DNA from 4 places in the Pseudomonas sp. B21-056 genome. Region 1 is predicted to be linked to each of the others. Evidence: predicted binding sites of a transcription regulator. Region 1 holds the regulator's gene; each other region holds the start of a gene.
What was found. Region 1 encodes FliA, which starts transcription of late flagellar genes. Its sites were predicted from a motif close to CTAAAGTTTNNNNNNNNNNNGCCGNTAA; they were not measured.
Positions count from the first base shown of each region.

Region 1 (4,198 bases):
GATTGCCATGGTCGGCCCGGCCGGCATGGGCAAGACCACCACCCTGGCCAAGCTCGCCGCCCGTTATGTGCTCAAATACGGCGCCCAGAGCATTGCCCTGGTCAGCATGGACAGTTTCCGCATCGGCGCCCAGGAGCAACTCAAGACCCTGGGCCGGATCCTCAACGTGTCGGTGACCCATGTGGATCCGGGTCAATCCCTGGCCCAGGCGCTGGAACCGCTGTTGCGCAAGCGCGTCGTGTTGATCGATACCGCCGGCCTGCAAGCCAGCGATCCGGCCCTGCGCATGCAGCTTGAAAGCCTGGCCGGGCGCGGCATCAGGTCAAAAAATTATCTCGTGTTGGCAACCACCAGCCAGAAACAGGTTCTAACCGCCGCCTACCACAGCTACAAACGCTGCGGACTGGCCGGTTGCATCCTGACCAAGCTGGACGAAACGGCAAGTCTGGGCGAGGTATTGAGCCTGGCGATCGGTCACGATCTGCCGGTGGCGTACCTGACCGATGGGCCGCGGATTCCGGATGATTTGCATCTGCCGCGTCGCCACCAACTGGTCAGCCGCGCCGTGAGTGTGCAAATGCAGGACGAACCCAGCGAAGAAGCCATGGCTGACATGTTCGCTGATATCTACCACAGCCCGACCAAGCAGGTTGGCTGAGGTAATCATGAATATTTTTTGTACCTACATCGATGGTCTGCCAGGCAATGTTCCGTATGTGAACGCGCAGCCAGTAATGTGGCCTTCGTCTAAGTAAGACAGGTAAAGAACGAACATGGGCAGCATGCATCCCGTACAGGTGATCGCGGTGACCGGCGGCAAAGGTGGCGTCGGCAAGACTAACGTGTCAGTGAACTTGTCCCTGGCTCTGGCAGAGCTTGGCCGGCGGGTCATGCTGCTGGACGCCGACCTGGGCCTGGCGAACGTCGACGTGTTGCTGGGGCTCACCCCCAAACGCACGCTGGCGGACGTGATCGAAGGCCGCTGCGAACTGCGCGACGTGCTGTTGCAGGGGCCGGGCGGGATTCGCATCGTGCCGGCCGCTTCCGGCACCCAGAGCATGGTTCATCTGACCCCGGCCCAGCACGCCGGCCTGATCCAGGCCTTCAGCGACATCGGCGACAACCTCGATGTGCTGGTGATCGACACGGCGGCCGGCATCGGTGATTCGGTCGTCAGCTTCGTGCGCGCCGCCCAGGAAGTGCTGCTGGTGGTCTGCGACGAGCCCACGTCCATCACCGATGCCTACGCCCTGATCAAACTATTGAACCGCGACTACGGCATGAACCGCTTCCGCGTCCTGGCCAACATGGCCCAGAGCCCGCAGGAAGGGCGCAACCTGTTCGCCAAGTTGACCAAGGTCACCGATCGCTTCCTCGACGTTGCCCTGCAGTACGTCGGCGCCGTGCCGTACGACGAGAGCGTACGTAAGGCGGTCCAGAAACAACGTGCCGTCTATGAAGCCTTTCCCCGTTCCAAATGCGCGCTGGCGTTCAAGGCGATCGCCCAGAAGGTCGATACCTGGCCACTGCCGGCCAACCCGCGCGGGCATCTGGAGTTTTTCGTCGAGCGTCTCGTGCAACAAACAGCAGGGCCCGTGTTATGACAGCCAGCGGATACAACCACCTCTATAAAAAATCGGCACGGGACGCCCAATACGAACTGATCGAGCGTTACGCGCCGTTGGTCAAGCGCATCGCCTATCACTTGCTGGCACGCTTGCCGGCCAGTGTCCAGGTCGAAGACCTGATCCAGGCGGGCATGATCGGCCTGCTCGAAGTGGCGAACAAATACGACGCGAGCAAGGGCGCCAGTTTCGAGACATACGCCGGTATCCGCATTCGCGGCGCGATGCTCGACGAGGTCCGCAAGGGCGACTGGGCACCCCGTTCGGTGCACCGCAATACCCGCATGGTCAGTGACGCCATTCGCGCAATTGAAGCGAAAACCGGGCGAGACGCTAAAGATCACGAGGTTGCGGCCGAACTCCAGTTGAGTCTCGATGATTATTACGGGATTTTGAACGATACCTTGGGCAGCCGCCTGTTCAGTTTCGACGACCTGTTGCAGGACGGCGATCATGAAGGGCTGCACGAGGATGGCGCGAGTACTCACATGGAGCCTGCGCGTGACCTGGAAGACGAACGTTTCCAGAGCGCGCTGGCCGATGCGATTGCCAATTTGCCGGAGCGTGAGCGACTGGTCTTGGCGCTGTACTACGACGAAGAGCTGAACCTCAAGGAAATCGGTGAGGTCCTGGGGGTCAGCGAATCGCGGGTCAGCCAGTTACACAGCCAGTGCGCCGCCCGTTTGCGGGGGCGTTTGGGGGAGTGGCGAGCGCGCTGACAGTCGGTACCGGTGTCCCGGGCCGTTGTCGAATGCTGTACCGGATTGATTGAAATGGCGCGTTCAGGTGCTGCACGCGTTTAAGACTGCTTGGAGGTCGAATTGGACAAGAACATGAAAATCCTCATCGTTGATGACTTTTCAACGATGCGGCGGATCATAAAAAACCTGTTGCGTGACCTTGGGTTCACCAACACGGTCGAGGCCGACGATGGCACCACTGCCATCCCGGTTCTCAACAGCGGGAGCATCGACTTTCTGGTGACTGACTGGAACATGCCCGGCATGACCGGTATCGACTTGCTGCGCCATGTGCGCGCCGACGAAAAACTCAAGCATCTTCCGGTGCTGATGGTCACCGCCGAAGCCAAGCGCGAGCAGATCATCGAAGCGGCCCAAGCCGGTGTGAACGGCTATGTGGTCAAACCCTTCACGGCCCAGGCGTTGAAAGAAAAGATCGAAAAGATCTTCGAACGCATCGGTTAACGGCGCCACGGGGGAGCTATGGAGAATAATGAAGCTTCAATGGGCGATTTCGAATCGACCCTGAAAAAACATGCCCGCGAACTGGTCGACAGCCTCGAAAAAGGTCGTTTCGGCGATGCAGTCCAGATGATCCACGAGCTCAATCAGACCCGGGATCGTGGTCTGTACCAGGAAGTCGGCAAGCTCACCCGTGAACTGCACAGCGCCATCGTCAATTTCCAGATCGATCCGAACACGCCCCAGGCCGAAGAGGTCTCGCAGATCACTGACGCGACCGAGCGCCTGTCCTATGTGGTCAAGCTGACCGAGGCCGCCGCCAACCGCACCATGGACCTGGTGGAAAGCGCCACGCCGCTGGTCAATGGCCTCGGTGATGAAGCCCAGGCCTTGAGCGCCGACTGGGGGCGTTTCATGCGTCGTGAAGTCGGGGCGGAAGAATTCCGCGACCTGGCGCGTCGGGTCGACGGTTTTCTGACACGCAGCAGCACCGATAACCGCGCGGTAGCGAGCAACCTCAACGATATTCTGCTGGCTCAGGACTATCAGGACCTGACCGGCCAGGTGATCAAGCGCGTCACCCAATTGGTCACCGAAGTCGAAAGCAATCTGCTCAAACTGGTGTTGATGGCCAGCCAGGTCGACCGCTTTGCAGGCATCGAACACGACCGTGAGGCGATGCTTGCTGAAAAAGATCCACAAAAACATCTCTCTCAGGGTGAAGGTCCGCAGATTCATGCCGATAAAAGAGAAGACGTTATGTCCGGCCAGGACGATGTGGACGATTTGCTGTCCAGCCTTGGATTCTGAGTTTTAGCCCTGTTTTAGGAGCAGCCATTAATGAGCTTCGGCGCCGATGAAGAGATCCTTCAGGATTTCCTGGTTGAGGCCGGCGAGATTCTAGAGCAACTGTCCGAGCAACTGGTCGAGCTGGAAAGCCGACCGGATGATGCGGATCTGCTCAATGCAATTTTTCGCGGTTTCCACACTGTAAAAGGAGGCGCCGGCTTCCTCCAGCTCAACGAGCTGGTGGAGTGCTGCCACATTGCCGAGAACGTGTTCGACATCCTGCGCAAGGGTGAGCGTCGCGTCGATTCGGAACTGATGGACGTCGTGCTTGAAGCGCTGGATGCGGTCAACAGCATGTTCAGTGAGGTGCGTGACCGTTCGCCGATCACCGCCGCCACGCCTGAGTTGCTCGCCGCGCTGTCGCGCCTGGCCGAGCCGCAATCGGCTGACGAAGCTGCTCCGGTCGAAGCCATGGTTGAAGAACCTGCGGTCGAGGAGCCGGTCGCCGAGGAATCGGGCGATATCACCGATAACGAATTCGAACAACTGCTGGACTCCCTGAGTGCTGTCAAGGCCGAAGCC
Region 1 covers NZ_CP087203.1:1,748,776-1,752,973, forward strand. The annotation lists gene flhF (flagellar biosynthesis protein FlhF) at 1-658, shown strand, start outside; gene fleN (flagellar synthesis regulator FleN) at 774-1,604, shown strand; gene fliA (RNA polymerase sigma factor FliA) at 1,601-2,344, shown strand; gene LOY67_RS07825 (chemotaxis response regulator CheY) at 2,459-2,830, shown strand; gene LOY67_RS07830 (protein phosphatase CheZ) at 2,849-3,637, shown strand; gene LOY67_RS07835 (chemotaxis protein CheA) at 3,668-4,198, shown strand, end outside.

Region 2 (4,198 bases), 1.2 Mb from region 1:
GAGTGAGTCGGTGTAAAAAATTAACCAGTACTGTTTTTGATGTGCGGTTTATAGAAAAGGAATTTGTTTTTTTAGGAGGTAAGTAAAATTATGCATTTTTCTCGTTCGGTTTTTACTTGTTTTTACTTTTAAAACGGACACCACGGATTCCCACCGTTAGCGCTCTCCAATACTTTCGGAAAATTACGTCCAAAGCTCCAGCCGGACGCAACGGCGGTTAGAGTGGTTTTGCAGGCGGGATTTTTTTCCGAGACGATCACGTTCATATAGAACTGGCTACCGTAGATCGTCGGCGCCCAGAGCACCATGTCGCTTCTTTCTGCGTTGTTGTCGATTTTCAATTGAATGGTGTTGACGAGTGTTCCGCCGGTTGTGAGATCGGTCACTTGAGGGTGGTAGCAGTGATTCAAATAACCTTGCACCCTTTCTTCGACCACTTTCCGCTCCTGCGTTAAGCAATACTCGGGGCTGGCTACGCCAGTGCTCATCAGGTCATCTTTCGTATACGGATGCAGCGAGCAGCCGCTCAGCAGCAGAAAAATGACCCCTACGTGTTTTTTATACATTGATGAACGTCCTGGTTGTTCGGTGGAGGTGTTGCGATGACAGAATACGTTTTTCCTACAGGCGAGACAGTACTTTTTGAATCTAAAGGGCTTCCCGGCAATTCCTGCACTTTCACCACATCATCGATGACGGCTTTGCTCATATCCTGTAAATAACACGATCCCTAAACCTGCTGAAGCCGTTGCACAGCCACTGATTTAGGCCGATGAGGGAGCGCTCCGTGACCCGAGAGGGGGGCACGGAGCGAGGTATTTCAATGCCCAAGGTTCAGAGGCTGAACCGCCCAACCATGCTGTTCAAGTCCACCGCCAGGCGCGACAGTTCGGCACTGGCGGCGCTGGTCTGGTTGGCGCCGGTGGCCGATTGCACCGACAGGTCGCGGATGTTCACCAGGTTGCGGTCCACTTCACGGGCCACCTGGGCCTGTTCTTCGGCGGCGCTGGCGATCACCAGGTTGCGTTCGTTGATTTCGACGACGGCGGTGTTGATGGTGTCCAGGGACATGCCGGCGCCGCGGGCGATGTTCAGCGTCGACTCGGCGCGTTCGGTGCTGTTGCGCATCGAGTCCACGGCCTGTTCGGTGCCGCTCTGGATGCTGCCGATCATGCGTTCGATTTCGCTGGTCGACTGTTGGGTGCGATGGGCCAGGGCGCGCACTTCATCCGCCACCACGGCAAAGCCGCGACCGGCTTCACCGGCACGAGCGGCTTCAATGGCGGCGTTCAGGGCCAGCAGGTTGGTCTGATCCGCAAGGCCACGGATCACATCCAGCACCTTGCCGATGTCGCGGGATTCATCGGCCAGGTTGCCGATCAGCGTGGCGGTGCCCTGCACGTCGGCGCTCATGCGCTCGATGGCACTGACGGTTTCCTGTACCAGGTCCCGACCATCGCCCACGGAGGTGGTGGCGTGTTTCGACGCTTCGGACGTGCTCACCGCATTGCGCGCCACTTCTTCCACGGCGCTGGTCATTTCGTTGACCGCGGTGGCGGCCTGTTCGATCTCGTTGTTCTGTTGGGTCAGGCCACGGGCGCTTTCGTCGGTGACGCTGTTGAGCTCTTCGGCGGCGGAAGCCAGTTGCGTGGCCGAACCGGAGATCCGCTGCAGGGTATCGCGCAGCTTTTCCTGCATGGTCGACATCGCTCGCAGCAGGCGACCGGCTTCGTCACTGCCATCCACGGTGATCGGTCGGGTCAGGTTGCCCTTGGCAATTTCCTCGGCGGCGTTCAGGGCACTGCCGATTGGTTGGGTGATGCTGTGGGTCAGCAGCCAGGCGAACAGTAGCGTCAGGCCGGTGGCGATGACCAGCAGGGTGACGACCCAGTTGAATGCCGTTGAATATTGTTGCGTTGCGCCTTGGTTGAGGCTCTCCGCTTGCTGGTTGTTGATGTCTACCAGGCGACTGATGACCGCATTAACGGCGTCTGAATTGCTCAGCAGTTCAGTGTTGAGCAACGCACGCAGCTCATCGAGCTGATTGTTGCGCGACAGGGTTTTCATCCGCTCTTCAAGTTGGCGGTATTGGCCGAGCAGTTGTACGAACTGATCGTAGGCGGCCCGTTCCTCCGGAGCGCTGATGAGTTTTTCATAGGTGGCCTGGGCGGTGCGAATCTGCTGGTTGCGTTGATCGAACAGCTCGTAGGTTTTCTGTTGGATGTCCGGCTCGCGATTCACCAGCAGACGATAGGACAGCACGCGCAAACGCAGGCTGAGCTGAGTGAAGTCTCCCAGGGCCTTGATGCTGGGAACGGTGTTTTCGACGATATCTTCGCCGGAACTGCGGATTTTGCTCATCTGGGTCAGGGCGAACACCCCAAGAGCCAGCATCAGGGCGCCGATCAGGGCAAAGCCCAGGAACGCCCGCGGCGCGATATTCATATTACGTAAGGACATGGAGGGTACCGGGAAGAGGCGCGTCCGTGCGGGCTGTGACTGATGATCACTGACTTATCGGTCGTGGGCCTGAAGTCTTGAGGCGGCTGCGTGCTTTTGTCGCAGAGCAACATCGCCGGCGCGACGAAGGGCAGGAACCAGATCCCCCATTCGCAGTCTCTACAGCTCGCCAGCGAAGCACCGTCGCCTTGCAAGCCATGGCATCGACGGTGACTTTTCTTTATCGTACGCGCCCCCTGAAAAAGCCTGGAAATCAATATGTTGGAAACATCCCTCAGCCAGCTGGAGCAACTGGTCAATGACCTGGTGCAACAGAATCGTCACCTCACCGGCCTGAACGAAACCCTGAGCACGGAACTTGCCAGGGCCAAGGATGAAAATGAAAGCCTGCAACTGAGCCTGATGGAACAGGAAGAACTCCACGGCACCACCGCCGCCCGCATCCAGGCGTTGATCGAGCGGGCCAGCACCGGTCCTGTCAGCGCATGAAGCCCGGCGCCGATGGGGTAACGGTCGTCTCGATCCTGGGAGAAGACTATTCGATCAAGGCGCCGGCCGGGCAGGAACAGGCCCTGCTGGACGCTGCCGCGATGCTCAAGGCCGCCCTGGCCGAAACCAAGAGAAAATACCCGACCCTGATCGGTGACCGTCTGTTGGTCCTGGCGGCCATGAACCTGTGCTCGCAGCAGATGGAAATGCAGAAGCGGCACCAGGCAGAACTTGACCGGTATCAGGAGCAGGTCAGTGCCACGGTCGATGTGATTGCCAAGACGATTCAGCAGGCTTGATTGTGATGTCTGCCGGTCCTGCGAACTCACTGTGGTAATGCTGTTCACTTAAGACTTGCCCGGTTCATTGTGGCGAGGGAGTAAATCCTCTCGCCACAAAAGGTTGCCTGACCTATCGGGGGTCGACGACATCCAGCGCTCGGTTTGCCAGCAACTCGCTGAGTTCGACCATCTGCTGGACACCGAAGGCTACATGCCGGTTGGAGCCTTCCAGGTTGAAGGCCAGGTCGCTGAGCATGGCATTGGCCGAGGCCAGGGTTTCGCTGAGGTTGGCCAGGAGGGTTTCGCTGTCGAGAGTCTCGTTGACTGTGAAAATTGAGCATGAGTCAGGCGATCGGGAAAAATCCGGTTTGGGCTTTAGATAAAAGTCCAGGGCACGCTCGGCTGTTTCATCTAGTTTTTTGGGCTTAAGGTTAGAAACGGGATTGGCTTTTTTTGATCGAGAGGTTTGTTCAGACATGTTGGCGCTCCATATCGGTTTCGGTTGCGCCTTTTACTCTTCGGGTTTTCCAGGCCCGGTCGCTGAATTGCAGCGACCGGAAAAGGTTAGCGAGAACCTTTCCCACCCGGCAACCGCCAGGGATCGTCGGAAAAATCGGCCGGGTTGTCCGACCATTCCCACAGATGTAGGTCGGCTGTCAGGCCGCCATCGCGAGCAGGCTCGCTCCCACAGGGGGATGAAGTACAACCGGGGAGATAGGGCGGCTGTCAGGCCGCCATCGCGAGCAGGCTCGCTCCCACAGGGGGATGAAGTACAACCGGGGGAGATAGGGCGGCTGTCAGGCCGCCTTCGCGAGCAAGCTCGCTCCCACAATGGGAGTGGCGTATACCCGAAAGAGTCAGGCCGGCTGTAAGGCCGCCTCGCGGTGGACGTTGATCTCGGCGCCCCGTTAACCACGCTGGCCGAACGCAGGTATTGCGTAGTGGGCATCCCGGCATGGATGCCGGGA
Region 2 covers NZ_CP087203.1:532,946-537,143, forward strand. The annotation lists gene LOY67_RS02335 (hypothetical protein) at 1-16, shown strand, start outside; gene LOY67_RS02340 (hypothetical protein) at 129-566, opposite strand; partial or broken gene LOY67_RS02345 (DUF3077 domain-containing protein) at 548-727, opposite strand; gene LOY67_RS02350 (methyl-accepting chemotaxis protein) at 835-2,460, opposite strand; gene LOY67_RS02355 (hypothetical protein) at 2,719-2,949, shown strand; gene LOY67_RS02360 (cell division protein ZapA) at 2,946-3,248, shown strand; gene LOY67_RS02365 (DUF6124 family protein) at 3,361-3,708, opposite strand.
Region 2: LOY67_RS02350 (methyl-accepting chemotaxis protein) is a predicted target of FliA. The motif match lies at 2,515-2,542, and genes of this name have one in related genera.

Region 3 (4,198 bases), 3.2 Mb from region 1:
GGTCCAGGGTGATCGATTCGATTGCCCGGTGCGCACGCAGCATGATGGTGCCGCCTGGGGTTTCGTAGCAACCACGGGACTTCATGCCGACATAACGGTTCTCGACGATGTCCAGACGACCGATGCCGTGTTCCCCACCGATGCGGTTCAGGGTCGCCAGCACCGTGGCCGGGGTCATTTCCACGCCGTCCAGCGCAACGATATCGCCGTTGCGATAGGTCAGTTCCAGGTACTGCGGGGCATCAGGCGCTTTCTCCGGGGAGACGGTCCAGCGCCACATGTCTTCTTCGTGCTCGGTCCAGGTGTCTTCCAGCACGCCGCCCTCATAGGAGATGTGCAGCAGGTTGGCATCCATCGAGTACGGGGATTTCTTCTTGCCGTGACGCTCGATCGGGATCGCGTGCTTCTCGGCGTAATCCATCAGTTTTTCACGGGACAGCAGGTCCCATTCGCGCCACGGGGCAATGACTTTCACGCCAGGCTTGAGAGCATAGGCGCCCAGTTCGAAACGCACCTGGTCGTTGCCTTTGCCGGTGGCGCCATGGGAAATGGCATCGGCGCCGGTTTCGTTGGCGATTTCGATCAGGCGCTTGGCGATCAGCGGACGGGCGATGGACGTACCGAGCAGGTACTCGCCTTCGTAAACGGTGTTGGCGCGGAACATCGGGAACACGAAGTCGCGGACGAACTCTTCGCGCAGGTCATCGATGTAGATCTCTTTGACGCCCATGGCCTGAGCCTTGGCGCGTGCAGGCTCGACTTCTTCGCCCTGCCCCAGGTCAGCGGTGAAGGTCACCACTTCGCAGTTATAAGTGTCCTGCAGCCACTTGAGGATCACCGAAGTGTCCAGGCCGCCGGAATACGCCAGAACGACCTTGTTTACGTCCGCCATGCCATCACTCCACGGGTTGTACGGAAAGCCGTGAAGTCTAACGTCCGGCGCAGATAATTTACAGGGGCGCGACAGCTTATGACGACGAAGCGACAGATTATGTCGACCGCGCGACGATCAGAATCGATTCAGGATGTGCGCGCAGTCGCCGGGATGGGCGTCGGGGCCGAGGTCTTGGCCGGCGCAGCCGCGGGTGCCGGGGCCTTGGCTGGCGCAGCAGCCGGTGCAGGAGCCTTGGCTGGAGCCGCGGCGGGCGCAGGTGGTGGTACTGGCTGAGGGGTTGGCTGCGGTGCCAGCGCCTCGGTGGGAGACACACGCGACAGCTGGACGACCACACGACGGTTCTTGGCCCGGTTGGCGGCGTTGGTGTTGGGCACCAGGGGATAGCGCTCGCCATGGAAGCGCACGGTGATCTGCGACTCCTGGAAGCCATTGGCCTTGAAGAAATCCTGGACCGCCAGGGCCCGGCGGCGGGACAACTCGCGATTGGTCAAACGGTTACCGCTGTTGTCGGAGTGACCGTCAAGCTCGACATGATTGACGCTCGGGTCGGCCTTGATGAAGTCGAGCATCACCTGCAATTGAGCCTTGGCGCGCGCGTCGAGTTCGACCTCTTCGCCGGGAAAGCCGATCTGGGTCTGCTTTATCTGTTCGAAATTCTTTGGCAACAGTTTCGCCACACAACCTTGATAGTCGCTGAAGGCCTTGTTGAAGCGCACGGGCAGCAGCCGGACTTCCGACACCCGCCCATCCTCGGTGTTGCGACGCACCACCGGGCTACGTCCCTCCATCAACCCGCTGATCAAACGCCCCGCCTGTATCTGGGAGCTATTGAACAGTACATCGCCACTGCCGATCCTGACCGAGCCCAGGTTGATGTCGCCCCGTCCCGGTTGCCATGGCGCAGCCGCCGCCAGCAAGGTGGCCGACCCGCCGCCCTGCATCGGGTTATAGGTCTTGAGGCGGAACGTGGCCTGCTCGCCCGCCCGACGGACGAATTCGCCGCTGCCGAAATCGGTGATCGGCTGGCTCAGCCGGCACTCGAACTTGTCGCCTTCGACCGTCCACTCGATGCTCTCCAGACGGGTCTGGAAAGTGAGCGCCATCGCGGGAAGGCTGGCAAACACACTGAGCAAGGCTAGATAACGCTGGCGCACGGGAGGCTCCACTGGCTTTTGTACGAAATTCGACACACGCTGAAAGTATGACGCCGGTCCGGGACACCGCACGGATTCGGTTCATGCCTGAAGGGGCTATCGGTAACTTGCGGCAAAACTTGATAGCGGGTGCCTGCATCGGTCTTTTCCGGTAGCATTCCCCAGAGTTTGACCCGCCTGGAAGCCCCCCAATGTCCGACCGCCTGACCCTGCTGCGTCCCGACGACTGGCATATTCATCTTCGCGATGGTGCTGTGTTGACCCATACCGTCGCCGATGTCGCGCGCACCTTCGGGCGCGCAATCATTATGCCTAACCTGGTTCCGCCGGTGCGCAATGCCAGCGAGGCCGACGGCTATCGCCAGCGTATCCTCGCCGCGCGCCCGGCCGGCAGCCGCTTCGAACCGCTGATGGTGCTTTACCTCACCGACCGTACCCAGCCCGAAGAAATCCGCGACGCCAAGGCCAGCGGCTTCGTCCACGCCGCCAAGCTGTACCCTGCCGGCGCCACGACGAACTCGGATTCCGGCGTCACCAGCATCGACAAGATCTTCCCGGCGCTGGAGGCCATGGCCGAAGTCGGCATGCCCCTGCTGATCCACGGTGAAGTCACCCGCAGCGATGTCGACGTGTTCGACCGCGAGAAGATCTTTATCGACGAGCACATGCGCCGCGTCGTGGAGCGCTTCCCGACCCTCAAGGTCGTGTTCGAGCACATCACCACCGGCGATGCCGTGCAGTTCGTCAACGAGGCTGCGGCCAACGTCGGCGCAACCATTACCGCCCATCACCTGTTGTACAACCGCAACCACATGCTGGTGGGCGGGATCCGGCCGCACTTCTATTGCCTGCCGATCCTCAAGCGCAACACCCACCAGGAAGCCCTGCTCGACGCCGCCACCAGTGGCAGCACCAAGTTTTTCCTCGGCACGGACTCGGCGCCCCACGCTCGCCATGCCAAGGAAGCCGCCTGCGGTTGCGCCGGTTGCTACACCGCCTATGCCGCCATCGAGATGTACGCCGAGGCGTTCGAACAACGCAACGCGCTGGACAAGCTCGAAGGTTTCGCCAGCCTCCATGGTCCACGTTTCTATGGCCTGCCGGTGAACACCGACCGTATTACCCTGGTCCGCGACGAGTGGACCGCCCCCGCCAGCCTGCCCTTCGGCGAGCAGACTGTCATCCCGCTGCGCGCCGGTGAAAAACTGCGCTGGCGCCTGCTGGAGGAAAGCGCGTGAGTGAAGAGCATTTCGATGACGAACTGGACGGCAACGGCGGTTCAAGCGGCACTCGCCACCCTATGGCTGCCCGGTTCCGGGGCTACCTGCCGGTCGTGGTCGACGTAGAAACCGGCGGTTTCAACTCCGCCACCGATGCGCTGCTGGAAATCGCCGCGACCACCATCGGCATGGACGAAAAAGGCTTTGTGTTCCCCGACCACACCTATTTCTTTCGCGTCGAGCCCTTCGAAGGCGCCAACATCGAAGCCGCGGCCCTGGAATTCACCGGGATCAAGCTCGACCACCCATTACGCATGGCCGTCAGTGAAGAAACGGCCCTGACCGACATCTTCCGCGGTGTGCGCAAGGCGCTGAAGGCCAACGGTTGCAAACGCGCGATCCTGGTCGGGCATAACAGCAGCTTCGACCTCGGTTTCCTCAACGCGGCCGTCGCGCGGCTGGACATGAAGCGCAACCCGTTCCACCCGTTCTCCAGCTTCGACACCGCAACCCTGGCCGGTCTGGCGTACGGCCAGACCGTGCTGGCCAAGGCCTGCCAGGCGGCCGACATCGATTTTGATGGCCGCGAAGCCCACTCGGCCCGCTACGACACCGAGAAGACCGCCGAGCTGTTTTGCGGCATCGTCAATCGCTGGAAGGAGATGGGTGGCTGGCAGGATTTCGACGACTGATGCAAATCCTGGCTTGGCTTTTGTGGCGAGGGGATTTATCCCCGTTGGGCTGCGCAGCAGCCCTAAAACCAGTCACTCGGTGTATCAGGTCCGGTTGAGTCGTTGTTATTGGGGCTGCTGCGCAGCCCAGCGGGGATAAATCCCCTCGCCACAGGTCCTGCGTACGCCTGGAGAATCAGGTATAAAAAAACCGGCCCATCGAGAGCCGGTTTTTTTATGCCTTGTGCGCTTACAGCT
Region 3 covers NZ_CP087203.1:4,940,842-4,945,039, forward strand. The annotation lists gene LOY67_RS21485 (argininosuccinate synthase) at 1-892, opposite strand, end outside; gene LOY67_RS21490 (flagellar protein MotY) at 1,021-2,049, opposite strand; gene pyrC (dihydroorotase) at 2,241-3,287, shown strand; gene rnt (ribonuclease T) at 3,284-3,961, shown strand; gene LOY67_RS21505 (peroxiredoxin) at 4,191-4,198, opposite strand, start outside.
Region 3: LOY67_RS21490 (flagellar protein MotY) is a predicted target of FliA. The motif match lies at 2,146-2,173, and genes of this name have one in related genera.

Region 4 (4,198 bases), 3.1 Mb from region 1:
CGGAACTGTTCGAAATCCAAATTACCCGTAGACAAGTTACCGCCTCTTTCCATTGTATTGATTTGCCGGGCGCACAACGCGCCCGACCTTTATCCCGCTGCCTTGATCCGCTCGACTACCCGGGAAGCCAGGTCATCGGGGCGGAACTTGGCGAGAAAATCATCGGCACCGACCTTCTTGACCATCGCCTGGTTGAAGACGCCCGACAGGGACGTGTGCAGGATGATGTGCAGCTTTTGCATACGCGGATCGCTGCGGACTTCCGACGTCAGGGTGTACCCGTCCATCTCCGGCATCTCGATGTCGGAGATCATCATCAGGAACTCCTCTTCCGGCTTCTTGCCTTCGTCGACCAGGTTGCGCAGGTAATCCAGCGCCTGCCGTCCATCGTTCAACGCAATCACTTCGACGCCGATCGTCTGCAGGCAACGGCTCACCTGCTTACGTGCCACCGACGAATCATCCACCGTCAGCACCCGCAGCGAAACCGCCTTGTGCTGGGTTTCGGCATCCACCACACCGTGGGAGATGGTTTCCGTGGTCGGCGCCACTTCGGCAAGGATTTTCTCCACGTCGATGATTTCCACCAACTGGCCGTCGACCCGGGTCACTGCCGTCAGGTAGTGATCGCGGCCGGTACCCTTGGGCGGCGGATGGATCTCTTCCCAGTTCATGTTGACGATGCGCTCCACCGATCGCACCAGGAATCCCTGGGTCTTGGTGTTGTACTCGGTGATGATCACAAACGGATTGCTCTGATCCAGCAGCCGACCGGAACCGGTGGCCATCGCCAGATCGAGAATCGGGATGGTCGCTCCCCGGATATTTGCCACACCGCACACGACGGGACTGGACTTGGGCATCAAGGTCAGCTTGGGGCATTGCAGCACCTCGCGGACCTTGAACACGTTGATCCCATACAACTGCTGGCCATCGAGACGGAACAACAACAGCTCCAGGCGATTCTGACCGACCAGCTGCGTGCGCTGGTTTACCGAATCCATCACTCCCGCCATGCCCTGACTCCTACCTAACGCTAATGTGTCCGACGCGCATTCATCACTAAACGGCACGGGGCTTGCTATTCAACCGGCATGAAAGCACAAACGACATTTTCTCGACGCCTGACCACTCATTGCCGCCACTGGCTCGGTGTGCTGCTGGCTGCCTGCCTGTTCGCCTCGGGGGGACGTGCCCTCGCCGATGCTCCGGTTACCTTGCCTGATCTCCTTATCGGCGTCACTCAGGGCTTTCTTGAATTCACCGTAGAAGACTATCTGGCTTCCAGTCAAACCGAAGGTCGCTACGAAATCGAAGTCAACCAGATCGATCCGCGCTTGCGCATGCCAATGTGCGACAAGGAATTGACTGCCTCCCTGGAGAGCCCCGCCAGGCCCCTGGGCCGGGTCACGGTGAAGGTTCGTTGCGACAGCGCGGCGCCCTGGACAGTGTTCGTGCCCGCCCAGGTGCGTCTGTTTCGCGACATCGTTACCACCACCCGACCACTGAAACGGGCTGGAATCGTTGAACCTCAGGACGTGACGCTGCGTGAACGGGATATCAGCCAGATCACCCAGGGGTTCCTGACCTCCGTCGATCAAGCCATCGGACAGAAACTTGTCCGACCAATGGTAGCCGATCAGATCGTGACCCTCGTGCACCTGGAACAAGCCGAAGTCGTGCGCAAGGGTGATCAGGTGGTGATTACCGCCCGCAGCGGCACCCTGGCCGTGCGAATGCCCGGCGAAGCCCTGTCCAACGGCGGCATGAATGAACAGATCCGGGTGAAAAACCTCAATTCCCAACGCGTCATCAAGGCGCAGGTGATCGCTCCAGGCCAGGTGGAGGTGGCCATGTAGCGATCCGGTAGAAATGGGTAGAAAGCTGGCGCTTGACCCTGCTGTTCCCTAGACTGTGCCTTACGCAAGGCAAGCGCAGACGTGCGCATGCTCATTGAACAAATGAGCCTAAAGTTTTTTTGGGGATGGCCGAAAACATGGCAAGCGTCCAAATACCCAGAGGTTTTTTACCATGGTCATCGATTTCAACCGTTTAAACAGCTCTTCACCATTGACAGGCACTACGCGTACCAGCGCCAGCAAGGAAACCGAAAAATCCTCGCCGGCCGAGCAGGCTACCGCTGTCAAGAACGGGGAGTCGGTACACCTCAGTGATGAGGCTCAGCAGTTGCAGAAGGTCACTGACAAGCTGCGCGATCAACCTGTCGTCGACAACGCCCGCGTGGCCGAGTTGAAAGCAGCCATCGCCGATGGCAGCTATAAAGTCGACAGCAACCGTGTAGCCAGCAAACTGCTCAACTTCGAAGCCCAGCGCTAGGCCGCCGCCTGCGCAGGCTTTTGGACGCTAAGACCCAAGGCCAGCCATGCACGACACTCATTTATTGCAACTGATCATCGACGACTTTGTTCCAGCGCAACAATTGCTGGAGCTTTTGCAGACCGAATCCCTGGCGCTGCACGGTCGCGACATGCCCTTGCTGGAAAATATCCTGGCACAGAAACAGGCATTGATCATTCTGCTCGATCAGCATGGCCGCAAGCGTAGCGAGATTCTCGCCAGCCTCAACCTGCCCGCCAACCCCGACGGCCTCGAACAACTGGCGAGCCAGTCGACGATCGGCGATCAGTTGTTGGCCCAAAGCGCAGTGCTCAATGACCTGCTCGCCCAGTGCCAGGCCGCGAACGCCCGCAATGGCCAGTCGATCCAGCTCCAGCAGGCCGCTACCGCCAACCAGTTGCGCATCCTCAATGGCGGCGAAATCCCGACGCTTTACGATGCTCGCGGCTCGACCGCCAAAATGGTCAAGCACCGCCCGCTCAGCCAGGCATGAAACGAACCATGCCTGCGCTCTATCAACGCGCGATAGATGCTGGCAAAATGCTGGCTATTCGTAGTCGTATTTTGCCTGGAGATTGACCCACCGTGTTCAATGCCTCAAACGCGGATGATGCTCCGCAACCGCCCAAGGTCCTTACCACGCCCCTGGAAATCTCCGGCAACTTGCGGATGCTGCAAGATAGCCACGATCCATTGATCATTACCTTCCACGAACGCACCCAGCGCTTCCAGAGTTACCTGGTCGACGTCGATCGCGAGAAGAACACCATCGCCCTGGATGAAATGATTCCTCGCGACGGGGAACGCTTTCTGCTCGCGGGCGAGCCGTTTCGGGTCGAAGGTTTCCATGATGGTGTACGCATTGCGTGGGAAGGCAATGGTCCGCTGACGATCAATGAGTCCAGCGACGGCCGTTGCTATCGCGGTGCCTTGCCCGACGAAGTGGTTTACCACCAGCGCCGCAACGCCTTCCGTGCCGCCCTGAAGCTGGCGCAACTGGTGAATATCGAACTGGGTGGCGACAAGCTCAAGTCACCGGTGAATGGCAAACTGCTGGATATCTCCGCCACTGGTTGCAAGCTGCGCTTCGATGGCGACATCACCGAGCGCCTGCAACTGGGCCAGGTCTACGAGCGCTTCATCGCCGCCCTGCCCTTCGGCAACATGACGGCGCCGGTCGAACTGCGCTACCTGCATTTCGAAGAGCGCTTCAATACCACTTTCGCCGGCGTGCGTTTCCACAATATCAGTGGCCTGGTGCAGCGGCAGGTCGAGCGTTTCGTTTATCAGTTGCAGCGTGAAGCGCGGCGCTTCGATAAAGACGATCTCTGATCCAAGTATCGCTGCGCCTGGGCTGACCTCATCGCGAGCAGGCTCGCTCCCACATGGAAACACTGCAAATCCAATGTGGGAGCGAGCCTGCTCGCGATTGGGCGCACCACTGTCTACTTACCTTGCTTGAGACTCCTCAGCATCAGCCGCCTCGGCAACCGGCTCGACCTCCGGGTTCGGCGACACCTGCATCTGCTCCTGCACCACCTGTTCATCGACCCTCGGATCAAGGCACGCCACCAGCGGCGAGCTGGACATGCTGTCGGGCATCGCCACGTGATGCAGCGGTGCGTCATCGACCTGATGCAGATTGGTCACCGCTTTCGGCCGGATGCGCCACACCAGTACCAGCGCAAAAAAGGTGAAGAAGGCATACAGCATGTGGCTGCCGAACGACTTCATCAGCACCCCGGCCACCAACGGGCCGATACTCGCCCCCACGCCGTAGGTCACCAGCAGCATCGCCGTCAGCGACACCCGGCGATCCGCTTCGACGTGGTCGTTGGAA
Region 4 covers NZ_CP087203.1:4,841,527-4,845,724, forward strand. The annotation lists gene cheR (protein-glutamate O-methyltransferase CheR) at 1-35, opposite strand, end outside; gene LOY67_RS20970 (chemotaxis protein CheV) at 90-1,016, opposite strand; gene flgA (flagellar basal body P-ring formation chaperone FlgA) at 1,095-1,859, shown strand; gene flgM (flagellar biosynthesis anti-sigma factor FlgM) at 2,032-2,337, shown strand; gene LOY67_RS20985 (flagella synthesis protein FlgN) at 2,384-2,851, shown strand; gene LOY67_RS20990 (flagellar brake protein) at 2,944-3,690, shown strand; gene LOY67_RS20995 (MFS transporter) at 3,808-4,198, opposite strand, start outside.
Region 4: flgM (flagellar biosynthesis anti-sigma factor FlgM) is a predicted target of FliA. The motif match lies at 1,968-1,995, and genes of this name have one in related genera.